Regions from separate parts of the Kosakonia sp. MUSA4 genome, predicted to be linked through region 1. Evidence: predicted binding sites of a transcription regulator. Region 1 holds the regulator's gene; each other region holds the start of a gene.
What was found. The regulator PurR, encoded in region 1, represses purine synthesis genes. The targets are predictions, from matches to a motif close to CANGCAAACGTTTGCNTG.
Positions count from the first base shown of each region.

Region 2: the regulator PurR is predicted to act here: its motif matches at 1,768-1,785, upstream of glyA (serine hydroxymethyltransferase).
Region 3: the regulator PurR is predicted to act here: its motif matches at 1,877-1,894, upstream of serA (phosphoglycerate dehydrogenase).
Region 4: the regulator PurR is predicted to act here: its motif matches at 1,650-1,667, upstream of tusA (sulfurtransferase TusA).

Region 1 is NZ_CP025697.1:2,173,110-2,176,233, reverse strand. It holds gene C0557_RS10365 (MFS transporter) at 1-166, opposite strand, end outside; gene C0557_RS10360 (YnhF family membrane protein) at 333-422, opposite strand; gene purR (HTH-type transcriptional repressor PurR) at 722-1,747, shown strand; gene punR (DNA-binding transcriptional activator PunR) at 1,767-2,678, opposite strand; gene punC (purine nucleoside transporter PunC) at 2,789-3,124, shown strand, end outside.
Region 2 is NZ_CP025697.1:3,929,744-3,932,867, forward strand. It holds gene C0557_RS18495 (nickel/cobalt efflux protein RcnA) at 1-332, shown strand, start outside; gene glyA (serine hydroxymethyltransferase) at 403-1,656, opposite strand; gene hmpA (NO-inducible flavohemoprotein) at 1,970-3,124, shown strand, end outside.
Region 3 is NZ_CP025697.1:4,500,210-4,503,333, reverse strand. It holds gene argP (DNA-binding transcriptional regulator ArgP) at 1-890, opposite strand, end outside; gene rpiA (ribose-5-phosphate isomerase RpiA) at 1,055-1,714, shown strand; gene serA (phosphoglycerate dehydrogenase) at 1,982-3,124, shown strand, end outside.
Region 4 is NZ_CP025697.1:5,112,184-5,115,307, forward strand. It holds gene zntA (Zn(II)/Cd(II)/Pb(II) translocating P-type ATPase ZntA) at 1-1,348, shown strand, start outside; gene tusA (sulfurtransferase TusA) at 1,345-1,590, opposite strand; gene C0557_RS24385 (7-cyano-7-deazaguanine/7-aminomethyl-7-deazaguanine transporter) at 1,779-2,444, shown strand; gene C0557_RS24390 (DcrB family lipoprotein) at 2,517-3,074, shown strand.

The sequences.
Region 1 (3,124 bases):
CCACCATCACGCCAATCGCATAAGCGCTAATCAGCATTCCCGCCGCCGGAATGGAAACATCGACGCCACGGGCAATAACGGGCAGCAACCCCATCGGGGAGAACTCCGTTGTACCTATCCCAAAGGCGCCAATCGCCAGGGCAAGCAGAGGGAAATTAATTTTCATCGTTTGACTCCGAAAAAGCCGTGTCGGTTGGGGACACTGTCGCAGAAGTCAAAAGTATGACATGAATCACAAAAAACAGAAGTTAGCAGGATGACAAAAGATTATTGCAGAAGTGATAACAATGGCGGGGGAAAAGCCGAGGGAGAAGGCTCTCCCTCGTGTCAGATCAATGCAGCGCGGCGGTCAGCCCACCGAAAACAATCAGGCTCAGAACAATGACAGTAGTGACCAAAGAATACTTCAGATCGGTGCTCATCAATTTTTCTCCATTTTCATTTCCCCACAAAAAGTGAGTTTGCGCATTTTTGCACAGATAATCATAAAAATCTTGCAGGAATTAGCGGGAGATATGTTTTAGCGCTTCCCCTTTTGCTCAAGATAAGACAAAATTCGACGCTAAATTTATTAGCGTACCGGCCATTGACTCCCCTCCTGACGTTTAGTGTCTTTTTCCCGGCGTACCGCACTCACTTTGCTGGGGTTCAGGGTGATTGAAGGCAAACGTTTACCTTAAGTATTATCAGGAGCTTATGATATGGTCTGGAGTGATTTCTGATGGCAACGATTAAAGACGTCGCGAAACGAGCAAACGTTTCCACTACAACCGTATCACATGTAATCAACAAAACGCGCTTCGTCGCTGAAGAGACCCGCAACGCCGTATGGGCAGCGATCAAAGAGTTGCATTACTCCCCCAGCGCCGTGGCGCGTAGCCTGAAAGTCAATCACACTAAATCGATCGGTTTGCTGGCCACCAGCAGCGAAGCCGCCTATTTTGCCGAGATCATCGAAGCTGTAGAGAAAAAATGCTTCCAGAAAGGCTACACCTTGATCCTTGGCAACGCCTGGAACAACCTTGAGAAACAGCGCGCCTACCTGTCGATGATGGCGCAAAAACGTGTCGATGGCCTGCTGGTGATGTGCTCCGAATACCCGGAATCGCTGCTGAGCATGCTGGAAGAGTACCGTAATATCCCGATGGTGGTGATGGACTGGGGCGAGGCGAAAGCCGATTTTACCGACTCGGTCATTGATAACGCTTTTGAAGGCGGCTATATGGCCGGCCGCTATCTGATTGAGCGCGGGCATCGCGATATCGGCGTCATTCCAGGCCCGCTGGAGCGCAACACCGGCGCTGGCCGCCTCGCTGGTTTTATGAAGGCGATGGAAGAAGCGATCATCACCGTACCGGAAAACTGGATCGTACAGGGCGACTTTGAACCGGAATCGGGTTACCGGGCGATGCAGCAGATCCTCAACCAGTCACACCGCCCCACTGCCGTGTTCTGCGGCGGCGATATTATGGCGATGGGCGCGCTCTGCGCGGCAGATGAGATGGGGCTGCGCGTTCCCCAGGACATTTCGCTGATCGGCTATGACAATGTGCGCAATTCCCGCTACTTTACGCCCGCGCTGACCACCATCCATCAGCCGAAAGATTCGCTGGGTGAAACAGCGTTTACCATGTTGCTCGATCGTATCGTCAACAAACGCGAAGAGTCGCAATCCATTGAAGTTCATCCGCGCCTGATCGAACGCCGCTCGGTGGCGGATGGCCCGTTCCGCGACTACCGCCGTTAATCACATCCCGCGGGGGCCGTTACTCCGGCTCCCGCAACCATTCGCTGTTCAGCGTCTCACTGTCCCCCAGATACTCCAGCAGCCAGCTCAACGCCGGTGATGCGTCGTTTTGTTGCCATGTCAGGCAGCAGGCCGCATCCGGAAAAGGGTTCTCCAGTTCCAGCGCCACCCAGTCGCCGCTGTCCAGCCGTGGACGGGCGAAATGCGCGGGCACCATCCCCACGCACAGCCCGGCAGAAAGGCAGGCTTCGGAAGCGGACCAGTCCGGCACGATGACCCGCTTCTGGTTATCCAGCAGCCAGGTAATGCGTTTAGGCAACGAGCGCGACGTATCTTCCTGAATCAACGAAGGCCAGTTGCGCAACGTTTCATCGCTTAGCGGGCCGGGCATTGATGCCAGTGGATGGCGGCTGGAAACCACGCATTTCCAGCTCAGCATGCCCATATCACGAAACGCGTAGCGTCCACCGACCGGGATCGCCTGGGTCGCGCCAATCGCCACCTCAACGCGTCCATCTGCCAGCGCATCCCAGACACCGTTGAACACCTCCTGGTAAACCTGTAACTCGACATCGTTAAAATGTCGGTAGAAATCGACGATCAGTTGCCGTGTTCGCGCCGGTTTCACAATGTTATCCACGGCAATCGCCAGCTGGCCGCGCCAGCCGTTAGCGATCTGTTGACACTGTTGGCGGGTGATCTGCATTTTTTTGATAACAGATCGCCCCTCTTTTAAAAACCAGCTTCCGGCGGGTGTTAGCTCCACATCGCGATGACGGCGTTCGAATAACGGAACCGCCAGCCACTCTTCGAGTTGGCGCACGGTATAGCTCACTGCTGAAGGTACACGGTGCAGCTCCTGGGCGGCACCGCTGAAACTACCGTTGCGCGCAACAGCATCTACCACTTCCAGTGAATATTCTGACCACATAATCTGCCTGCAAAAATTTTGAAATCACTGCGCAAATATTAGCGTTTCACAAGCAGGAAAGCACTCCTTACACTCGACAGCCCTGAAGAAGCAACAAGGTGAGAACTCGAATGCAACCTGGCAAAGGATTTTTAGTCTGGCTCGCGGGATTAAGCGTGCTGGGCTTTTTAGCCACCGACATGTACCTGCCCGCGTTTAGCGCGATACAACAAGATTTGCAAACCTCTCCGGCCATCGTTAGCGCCACGCTCAGTTTGTTCCTGGCAGGCTTTGCTGTCGCACAACTGGTGTGGGGGCCATTGTCGGATCGCTATGGCCGCAGACCTATTCTGTTGAGCGGGCTGACCATTTTCGCACTTGGCTGTCTGGGAACATTGTGGGTACGGGACGCCAGCCTGTTACTGGCGCTGCGTTTCGTACAGGCGATCGGCGTTTGTGCCGCTACC
Region 2 (3,124 bases), 1.8 Mb from region 1:
GCTTTAACGGGACCGAAGTGACGAATGGGCAGATCCTGTTGTTTGGTCTGACCGGCGGGCTGATCCCCTGCCCGGCGGCGATCACCATTCTGCTGATCTGTATTCAGCTCAAAGCGCTGACGCTGGGTGCCACGCTGGTGGTCTGTTTCAGTATCGGCCTTGCGCTGACGCTGGTCGCGGTCGGTGTCGGCGCTGCCTTTAGCGTACAGCAGGCGGCAAAACGCTGGTCCGGCTTCAACACCATCGCCCGTAAAGCCCCTTATTTCTCCAGCGCGCTGATTGCGCTGGTCGGAATGTATATGGGCATTCACGGTTACGCCAGCTTGCAGTAGAGCGCGTTTGCCAGGCGACAGGCATAAAAAAGGCCGCTCAATGCGGCCTTTTTGCTTTCTGATCTAATGCTTACGCGTAAACCGGGAAGCGCGCGCAGATATCCAGCACTTTCTGTTTGGTGCGCTCAATAACCGCTTCGTCATTGATGCTGTCCAGCACGTCACACATCCAGCCAGCCAGCTCTTTCACTTCCGCTTCTTTAAAACCGCGACGAGTCACTGCCGGGCTGCCGATACGGATACCGGAGGTGACGAACGGGCTCTTCGGATCGTTCGGCACGCTGTTTTTGTTAACGGTGATGTTAGCACGGCCCAGCGCGGCATCTGCTTCTTTACCGGTCAGATTTTTATCTACCAGATCCAGCAGGAACAGGTGGTTGTCCGTACCGCCGGAAACCACTTTGTAGCCGCGGCTCAGGAACACTTCAACCATCGCTTTGGCGTTTTTCGCGACCTGCTGCTGGTAGGTTTTGAACTCAGGCTCCATCGCTTCTTTCAGCGCCACCGCTTTACCAGCGATCACGTGCATCAGCGGGCCGCCCTGGCCGCCAGGGAACACTGCGGAGTTCAGTTTTTTGTACAGATCTTCGCTACCGCCTTTCGCCAGGATCAGGCCGCCGCGCGGACCCGCCAGGGTTTTGTGCGTGGTGGTGGTCACAACGTGCGCATGCGGAACCGGGTTCGGGTAAACGCCTGCGGCGACCAGGCCAGCAACGTGCGCCATATCGACGAACAGGTAAGCGCCGATGCTGTCGGCGATTTCACGCATTTTCGCCCAGTCAACCACGCCGGAGTAAGCAGAGAAGCCGCCGATGATCATTTTCGGTTTGTGCTTCTGCGCCTGTGTATTCAGGTCGTTGTAATCGATGTGGCCGGTTTCATCGATGCCGTAAGGTACGATGTTGTACAGCTTGCCGGAGAAGTTCACCGGAGAACCGTGAGTCAGGTGGCCGCCGTGCGCCAGGTTCATACCCAGAACAGTGTCGCCCGGCTCCAGCAGAGAGGTGTAAACCGCGAAGTTCGCCTGCGAACCGGAGTGCGGCTGCACGTTGGCGTAATCGGCGCCAAACAGCTCTTTTGCACGATCGATAGCCAGTTGCTCAACGATATCCACATATTCGCAACCGCCGTAGTAGCGCTTGCCCGGATAGCCTTCAGCATATTTGTTCGTCAGCTGAGAACCCTGAGCCTGCATCACACGCGGGCTGGTGTAGTTTTCGGAGGCGATCAGTTCAATGTGCTCTTCCTGACGTACTTTTTCTTGCTCCATAGCCTGCCATAATTCGGCATCATAATCGGCAATGTTCATTTCACGCTTTAACATCCGCATCTCCTGACTCAGCTAACAAAACAACTCTTTTCGAAGGCCCAATTTGGGGAACGGCTCACAGTATAACTGATTAATAACCCGATAACAGGTCTTGACAAAGGTTTTTACGCAAACGTTTGGCTCCGCACCAGGCAAGGGTTTGAGCGATAATGCCATCCGGCGAGAAAACGGATTTCTTTTCAGGTTTGTGATGCAAGTTATTCACGTTCAAACCCCTTTACATTGTCAGCTCTTTACAAGCCAGTGCGCTGCGCTATAAGATGCATTTAAAATACAACTTTAAAAGTTAACCAAAAAAGGAAGCACCATGCTCGACGCCCAAACCATCGCAACGGTAAAAGCCACCCTTCCCCTGCTGGCCGCGACCGGCCCCAAACTGACCGCGCATTTTTATGACCGTATGTTTACGCATAATCCGGAGCTGAAAGAGATCTTCAATATGAGCAACCAGCGCAACGGCGATCAGCGTGAAGCACTGTTCAATGCCATTGCCGCGTATGCCAGCAATATTGATAATCTCGCCGCCCTGCTGCCTGCGGTGGAAAAAATCGCCCAGAAACACACCAGCTTCCAGATCCAGCCGGAGCAGTACAACATCGTTGGCGCGCATCTGCTGGCGACGCTGGATGAGATGTTCAGCCCGGGCCAGGAAGTACTGGATGCATGGGGAAAAGCCTACGGCGTGCTGGCGGGCGTCTTTATCAATCGCGAAGCGCAAATCTACAGCGAGCACGCAGAAAAAACCGGCGGCTGGCAAGGTACGCGCGCTTTCCGTCTGCGTGAAAAAATCCCGCAGAGCGCGTTGATCACCAGTTTTGAATTTGAACCTGTCGATGGTCTGCCGGTTGCGGATTATCAGCCGGGACAATATCTCGGTATCTGGCTGAAGCCGGAAGGTTTTGCCCACCAGGAAATTCGTCAGTACTCACTGACCCGCAAGCCGAATGGCAAAACGTACCGCATCGCCGTGAAACGCGAAGCGGGTGGTCAGGTTTCCGAATGGCTGCACGACGAAGCCAAACCGGGCGATATCGTTCATCTGGCCGCGCCTGCCGGGGATTTCTTTATGGCTATTCCGGCCACTACGCCGGTAACGCTGATTTCTGCCGGTGTCGGCCAGACGCCAATGCTGGCGATGCTGGATCATCTGGCCAAGACACAGCATCGCGCGCAGGTTAACTGGTTCCACGCCGCGCTTGATGGTCAGGTCCATGCTTTTGCTGACGAAGTCAGCCAGCTTGGCGCATCACTCAACGACTTCTACCAGCATGTCTGGTATCAGCAGCCGCAGGCGACCGATCGCGGTCGTTTTCACAGTGAAGGATTAATGGATTTAACCGCGCAGGAAGGGAAATTCAGCGACCCGGCGATGGAATTTTATCTGTGCGGCCCGGTCGGATTTATGCAGTTTGCCGCCCAACAGCTTGTGGCGCTCGGCATTGCCAAAGAGAAGATTCACTAC
Region 3 (3,124 bases), 2.3 Mb from region 1:
TCCTGCCTTAATACCCGGTGTCCATACTCCAGCAGCGCATCCGTCACGTTGCGCATCATCCGACTTTCCGGCGCAAAACGGTGCCAGTAGAGCATACGGCGCTGTAACAGGCCTGGCGTCAGATCGATCAAATCGCCGCTCTTCAATTCTTTCTCGATTTGCAGGTGCGGGATCATACAGCAGGTCGTGCCCTGGCGCGCCAGTTGCACAAACGCTTCCGATGAATTCACGATATGGCAGGGCACGCTGCCCGGCGGTAAATCGAAATACTGCTGCAAAAATGCCTGATGCATATCATCCAGATGGTCGAACGCTACCGCCGGAGCTTTTAACAGCGCGGAACGGGTCACGCCGTTAGGAAAGTAGCGTTCGGCGAACTCTCTGGAACCGACAAACAGATAATCCAGCGCACCAAGTTGATCGACAAGGCAGCTCGGCAGCGCCTGCGGCTGAATACTGACCGCACCAACCACCTCGCCGCGACGCAGTCGCTCCTGGGTGCGGGTTTCATCCTCAACCTGCAAGTTCAGCCGAATGGGTGAATCCACCAGCACCGGTGCCAGCGCAGGCAGCAGCCAGGTTGCCAGGCTGTCGGCGTTGACCGCCAGCGACAGCAGCAGCGGCGTCGAGCCTGTTTGCTCATCGCCCAGCCACTCTTCTTCCAGCAGCTCGACCTGACGCAACAGCGCCAGCAGTTTTTGCCCTTGTTCGGTGGGACGCGGCGGAACAGTACGAACCAGTAATGGCTGGCCGAACATGTTTTCGAGCTGTTTTATGCGCTGCGACACGGCGGACTGAGTAATACACAGTTTTTGCGCGGCGCGCTCAAACCCACGCTCACGAATGACCGCATCAAGCGCCTGTAATGTTCTGTAGTCCGGACGTTTCATTGCTCGGCCAATCTCCTGAAAAATGATTACTCAGCACTATGACATAAATTTTTATTAGAATCAGACGAAATTGGACGTCGCGTAATGTGACACGGGTCACAGGGACATTTAGGCGAAGGGTGGTCTATAATGCGCCTGAAATTTCACACCACAGGCGAACGACCATGACGCAGGATGAACTCAAAAAAGCAGTGGGCTGGGCGGCACTCAAGTATGTTGAGCCCGGAACCATTGTCGGCGTAGGCACTGGCTCCACTGCGGCGCACTTTATTGATGCGCTCGGCACGATGAAAGGCCAGATCGAAGGCGCGGTTTCCAGTTCGGATGCCTCCACCGCGAAACTGAAAAGTCTTGGCATTACCGTGTTCGATCTCAATGCAGTGGATAAATTGGGTATCTACGTTGATGGCGCGGACGAAATCAACGGCCAGATGCAGATGATCAAAGGCGGCGGCGCAGCGCTGACGCGCGAGAAAATTATCGCCTCGGTAGCGGATAAATTTATCTGTATCGCTGATGCATCCAAGCAGGTTGATATCCTGGGGAAATTCCCGCTGCCGGTGGAAGTTATCCCGATGGCTCGCAGCGCCGTTGCGCGTCAACTGGTGAAGCTGGGCGGGCGCCCGGAATATCGTCAGAATGTTGTCACCGATAACGGCAACGTGATCCTCGACGTTTATGGGCTGGAGATCATCGATCCGATTGCGCTGGAAAACAGCATCAATAGCATCCCGGGCGTAGTCACTGTAGGGTTATTCGCCAATCGTGGCGCGGATGTGGCGCTGATCGGCACCGCCGACGGTGTGAAAACCATCATAAAATGATCTGACGGGGAGGCGCTCGCCTCCCTGTAAAAAAACGCGATCGGCAAATTTGGTGATATGTGTCACATTTATCGGCTGGCTATGCACTACCTGCCATCATTCCTCGCTTTACCAGCATTTTTATCTGCCATTTCCCGCTGGATGACATTTCTTCAGAGTGTGCACGCAAACGTTCATATTGCTGCAATAGTTTTTTTTGATATGTTGACTGAAGAAAACTGCATTTCGCACAACATCACAGTCAAGACAAAAAACAGGGTCGGGTAAATGGCAAAGGTATCACTGGAGAAAGACAAGATTAAATTTCTGCTCGTCGAAGGGGTGCACCAGAAAGCGCTGGATAGCCTCCGCGCGGCGGGTTATACCAACATTGAATTCCACAAAGGCGCGCTGGACACTGAGCAGCTTAAAGAGTCCATCCGTGATGCCCACTTTATCGGCCTGCGATCCCGTACTCAACTGACCGAAGATGTTATCGCTGCGGCGGAAAAATTAGTCGCGGTGGGCTGTTTCTGTATTGGTACTAACCAGGTGAATCTGGACGCTGCTGCAAAGCGTGGTATTCCGGTGTTCAATGCGCCGTTCTCCAACACTCGTTCCGTGGCGGAACTGGTTATTGGCGAACTGTTGCTGCTGATGCGCGGTATTCCTGAAGCGAACGCGAAAGCGCACCGCGGTATCTGGAACAAACTGGCGGTCGGTTCCTACGAAGCGCGCGGTAAAAAGCTTGGCATTATCGGCTATGGCCATATCGGTACGCAGTTGGGCATTCTGGCGGAATCGCTGGGGATGCACGTCTTCTTCTACGATATTGAAAGCAAGCTGCCGCTGGGCAACGCCACGCAGGTACAGCATCTTTCCGATTTGCTGAACATGAGCGATGTGGTGAGTCTGCATGTGCCGGAAACGCCGTCAACCAAAGATATGATTGGCGTTGAAGAGCTGAGATTGATGAAGCCGGGCGCGCTACTGATCAATGCTTCTCGCGGCACGGTGGTCGATATTCCGGCGCTGTGCGATGCGCTGAAAAGCAAACATCTGGCCGGTGCGGCAATTGACGTCTTCCCGACGGAACCCGCCACCAACAGCGACCCGTTTGATTCCCCGCTGTGCGAATTTGACAACGTGCTGCTGACGCCGCACATCGGCGGTTCAACGCAAGAAGCGCAGGAAAATATCGGTCTTGAAGTGGCTGGTAAACTGATTAAATATTCTGACAACGGTTCTACGCTGTCGGCTGTTAACTTCCCGGAAGTTTCTTTGCCGATGCACGGTGGCCGTCGCTTGCTGCACATCCACGAAAACCGTCCTGGCGTGCTGACTGCACTCAACCAAATCTTCGCCAGCCAGAATATCAACATCGCGGCGCAGTACCTGCAAACAACGCCGTATATGGGTTATGTGGTGGTT
Region 4 (3,124 bases), 2.8 Mb from region 1:
CGGCGAATCGGTGCCGGTGGAGCGTACCTGCGGCGAATCGGTACCGGCTGGTGCCACCAGCGTCGATCGTCTGGTGACGCTGGAAGTGGTCTCGAAGCCCGGCGAAAACGCCATCGACCGTATCCTCAAGCTGATTGAAGAGGCCGAAGAGCGCCGCGCGCCAATTGAGCGCTTTATCGATCGCTTTAGCCGCATCTATACACCAGCGATTATGGCAGTAGCGCTGCTGGTCGCGGTTGTGCCGCCGCTGCTGTTCGCTGCGCCGTGGTTACCGTGGATCTACAAAGGGCTGGCGTTGCTGTTGATTGGTTGCCCGTGCGCGCTGGTGATCTCTACGCCAGCCGCGATTACCTCCGGGCTGGCAGTCGCCGCACGGCGTGGCGCGTTAATCAAAGGTGGCGCGGCGCTGGAACAACTTGGTCGCATCCGCCAGGTGGCATTTGATAAAACTGGCACGCTGACCATAGGCAAACCGCAGGTTGTCGCGGTCACGCCGCTGGCGGGGATCGACGAAGCGGAACTGCTGGCGCTCAGCGCCGCCGTTGAACAGGGCTCCACTCACCCGCTGGCGCAGGCTGTTGTACAGGAAGCGCAGCGCCGCCAGTTGCCGATTCCGACAGCGCAAGCGCAGAGAACGCTGGCCGGGAAAGGGATCGAAGCACAGATTGACGGGCAATATGTTCGCATCAGCGCACCGGATAAACTGCCGCAAGGAGTGCCAGGCTCGCTGTTAACACACATTCATCAGCAGGAGAGCCTCGGCCAGACCGTTATTGTGGTTGAGCGCGATGGCGAAGCGATTGGCACGCTGGCGCTGCAGGATACGCTGCGCGATGACGCTAAAGAAGCGGTTGCCGCGCTGCATGCGCTGGGCGTTCAGGGCGTGATCCTGACCGGAGATAACCCGCGCGCGGCGGCGGCGATCGCCGGGGAGCTGGGGCTGGATTTCCGCGCCGGGCTGTTGCCGGAAGATAAAGTGCAGGCGGTACAGGCGCTGAATCAGCGTTCACCGCTGGCGATGGTGGGCGATGGCATCAACGATGCGCCCGCCATGAAAGCCTCAACCATCGGGATTGCGATGGGCAGCGGCACCGATGTGGCGCTGGAAACGGCGGACGCGGCATTAACGCATAACCGCCTGATCGGCATTGGGCAGATGATCCGCCTGGCGCGCGCGACGCACAACAATATTCGCCAGAACATCGCCATGGCGCTGGGTTTGAAAGCTATCTTTCTGCTGACGACGCTGCTGGGAATGACCGGGCTGTGGCTGGCAGTGCTGGCGGATACCGGCGCAACGGTGCTGGTGACCGCCAATGCGTTGCGCCTGTTACGCAGCAAAGATTAGTGGCTTTTACGCACCACGTAGCGATACGGCAGTGATTCGGTTTGCCCGGCGACCAGCTCGTGTTCCATAAAACGGCAAAAGCCGGGAATATCGCGGGTGGTTGCCGGATCGTCGGCGATAATCAGCAATGTTTCGCCAACCTGCATATTACGCACGGTTTTGCGCACCATCATTACCGGTTCCGGGCAGCGTAAACCCTGCGCATCCAGCGTATGGTCAGCAGTGGAAAAGAAATCGGTCATCTTCATCTCGCAAGGGAAAAAACCGCATTAGTTTACGCCGCCTTTTTTGTGACGCAAGCAAGGTTAACGATTGCGTTAAAATTAACCATTGCATCCGGCAATAGTTGCAGTATCATGCGGCGGCTCTGCGTGGCAGAGCACAAAAAAGTACTGGGTTCCCTCACCCCATTTACCAAAAAGGTCACAATATGACGCAATTTTCATCCTCGCAGCGCATGAAAGCGCTGGTCTGGCTTTCGCTTTTTCATCTGCTGGTGATTATCTCCAGTAACTATCTGGTGCAGCTGCCGGTCGCCATTTTTGGTTTCCAGACCACCTGGGGCGCATTCAGTTTCCCGTTTATTTTTCTCGCGACAGATTTAACCGTGCGCATTTTCGGCGCGCCGCTGGCAAGACGCATTATTTTCGCCGTAATGGTGCCTGCGCTGCTGGCCTCTTATGTGATCTCTTCGCTGTTTTATATGGGAAGCTGGCAAGGTTTTGGCGCGCTGGCGCATTTCAACCTGTTTGTCGCCCGTATCGCCAGCGCCAGCTTTATGGCCTATGCGCTGGGGCAAATTCTCGACGTGCATGTGTTTAACCGCCTGCGTCAGAATCGCCGCTGGTGGCTTGCGCCTGCGGCTTCCACCGTGTTCGGTAACGCCAGCGACACCGTTGCGTTCTTCTTTATTGCTTTCTGGCGCAGCCCGGATGCGTTTATGGCGCAGCACTGGACGGAAATCGCGATGGTGGATTACAGCTTTAAAGTGCTTATCAGCATCGCCTTCTTCCTGCCGATGTACGGTGTGTTGTTGAATATGTTACTGAAAAGGCTGGCAGACAAATCTGAAATTAACGCGTTGCAGGCCAGTTAAGAGTACCGCCAGGCAGATGTGATAAGATGGGGCGCTGAGCCGTTATGGCTGTTTATTGAAAGGAAGAAGTCAATGCGCAATCTGGTTAAATATGTCGGTATTGGCCTGCTGGTCGTCGGGCTGGCTGCCTGTGATAACAGCGACAGCAAGAAGCCGGTTCAGGCCGCTTCAGCTGAAAGCAATGCAACAGGCCAGCCGATAACGCTGCTTGACGGCAAGCTCAGCTTCTCGCTGCCGGCGGATATGACCGATCAGAGCGGCAAGCTGGGCACCCAGTCTAATAATATGCACGTTTACTCCGACGCCACCGGCCAGAAAGCGGTGATCGTCATCGTTGGCGACAACACGCAGGAAGATTTAGCGGCGCTGGCGAAACGCCTGGAAGATCAACAGCGTGGCCGCGACCCGCAGTTGCAGGTTGTGACCAATAAAGCGATTGAGATCAAAGGCCAGACGCTGCAACAACTCGACAGCATTATCTCGGCCAAAGGTCAGACGGCTTGGTCTTCCGTGGTGCTGGGCAAAGTTGACAATAAACTGCTGACCTTGCAGGTCACGCTGCCAGCGGATAACCAGCAGCAGGCGCAAACCGCCGCAGAAAACATCATTAATACTATCGTGGTGAAATAATCCCGCTGCGAGGAATAACGAGGGAACCTGCGGGTTCCCTTTTTTATTGC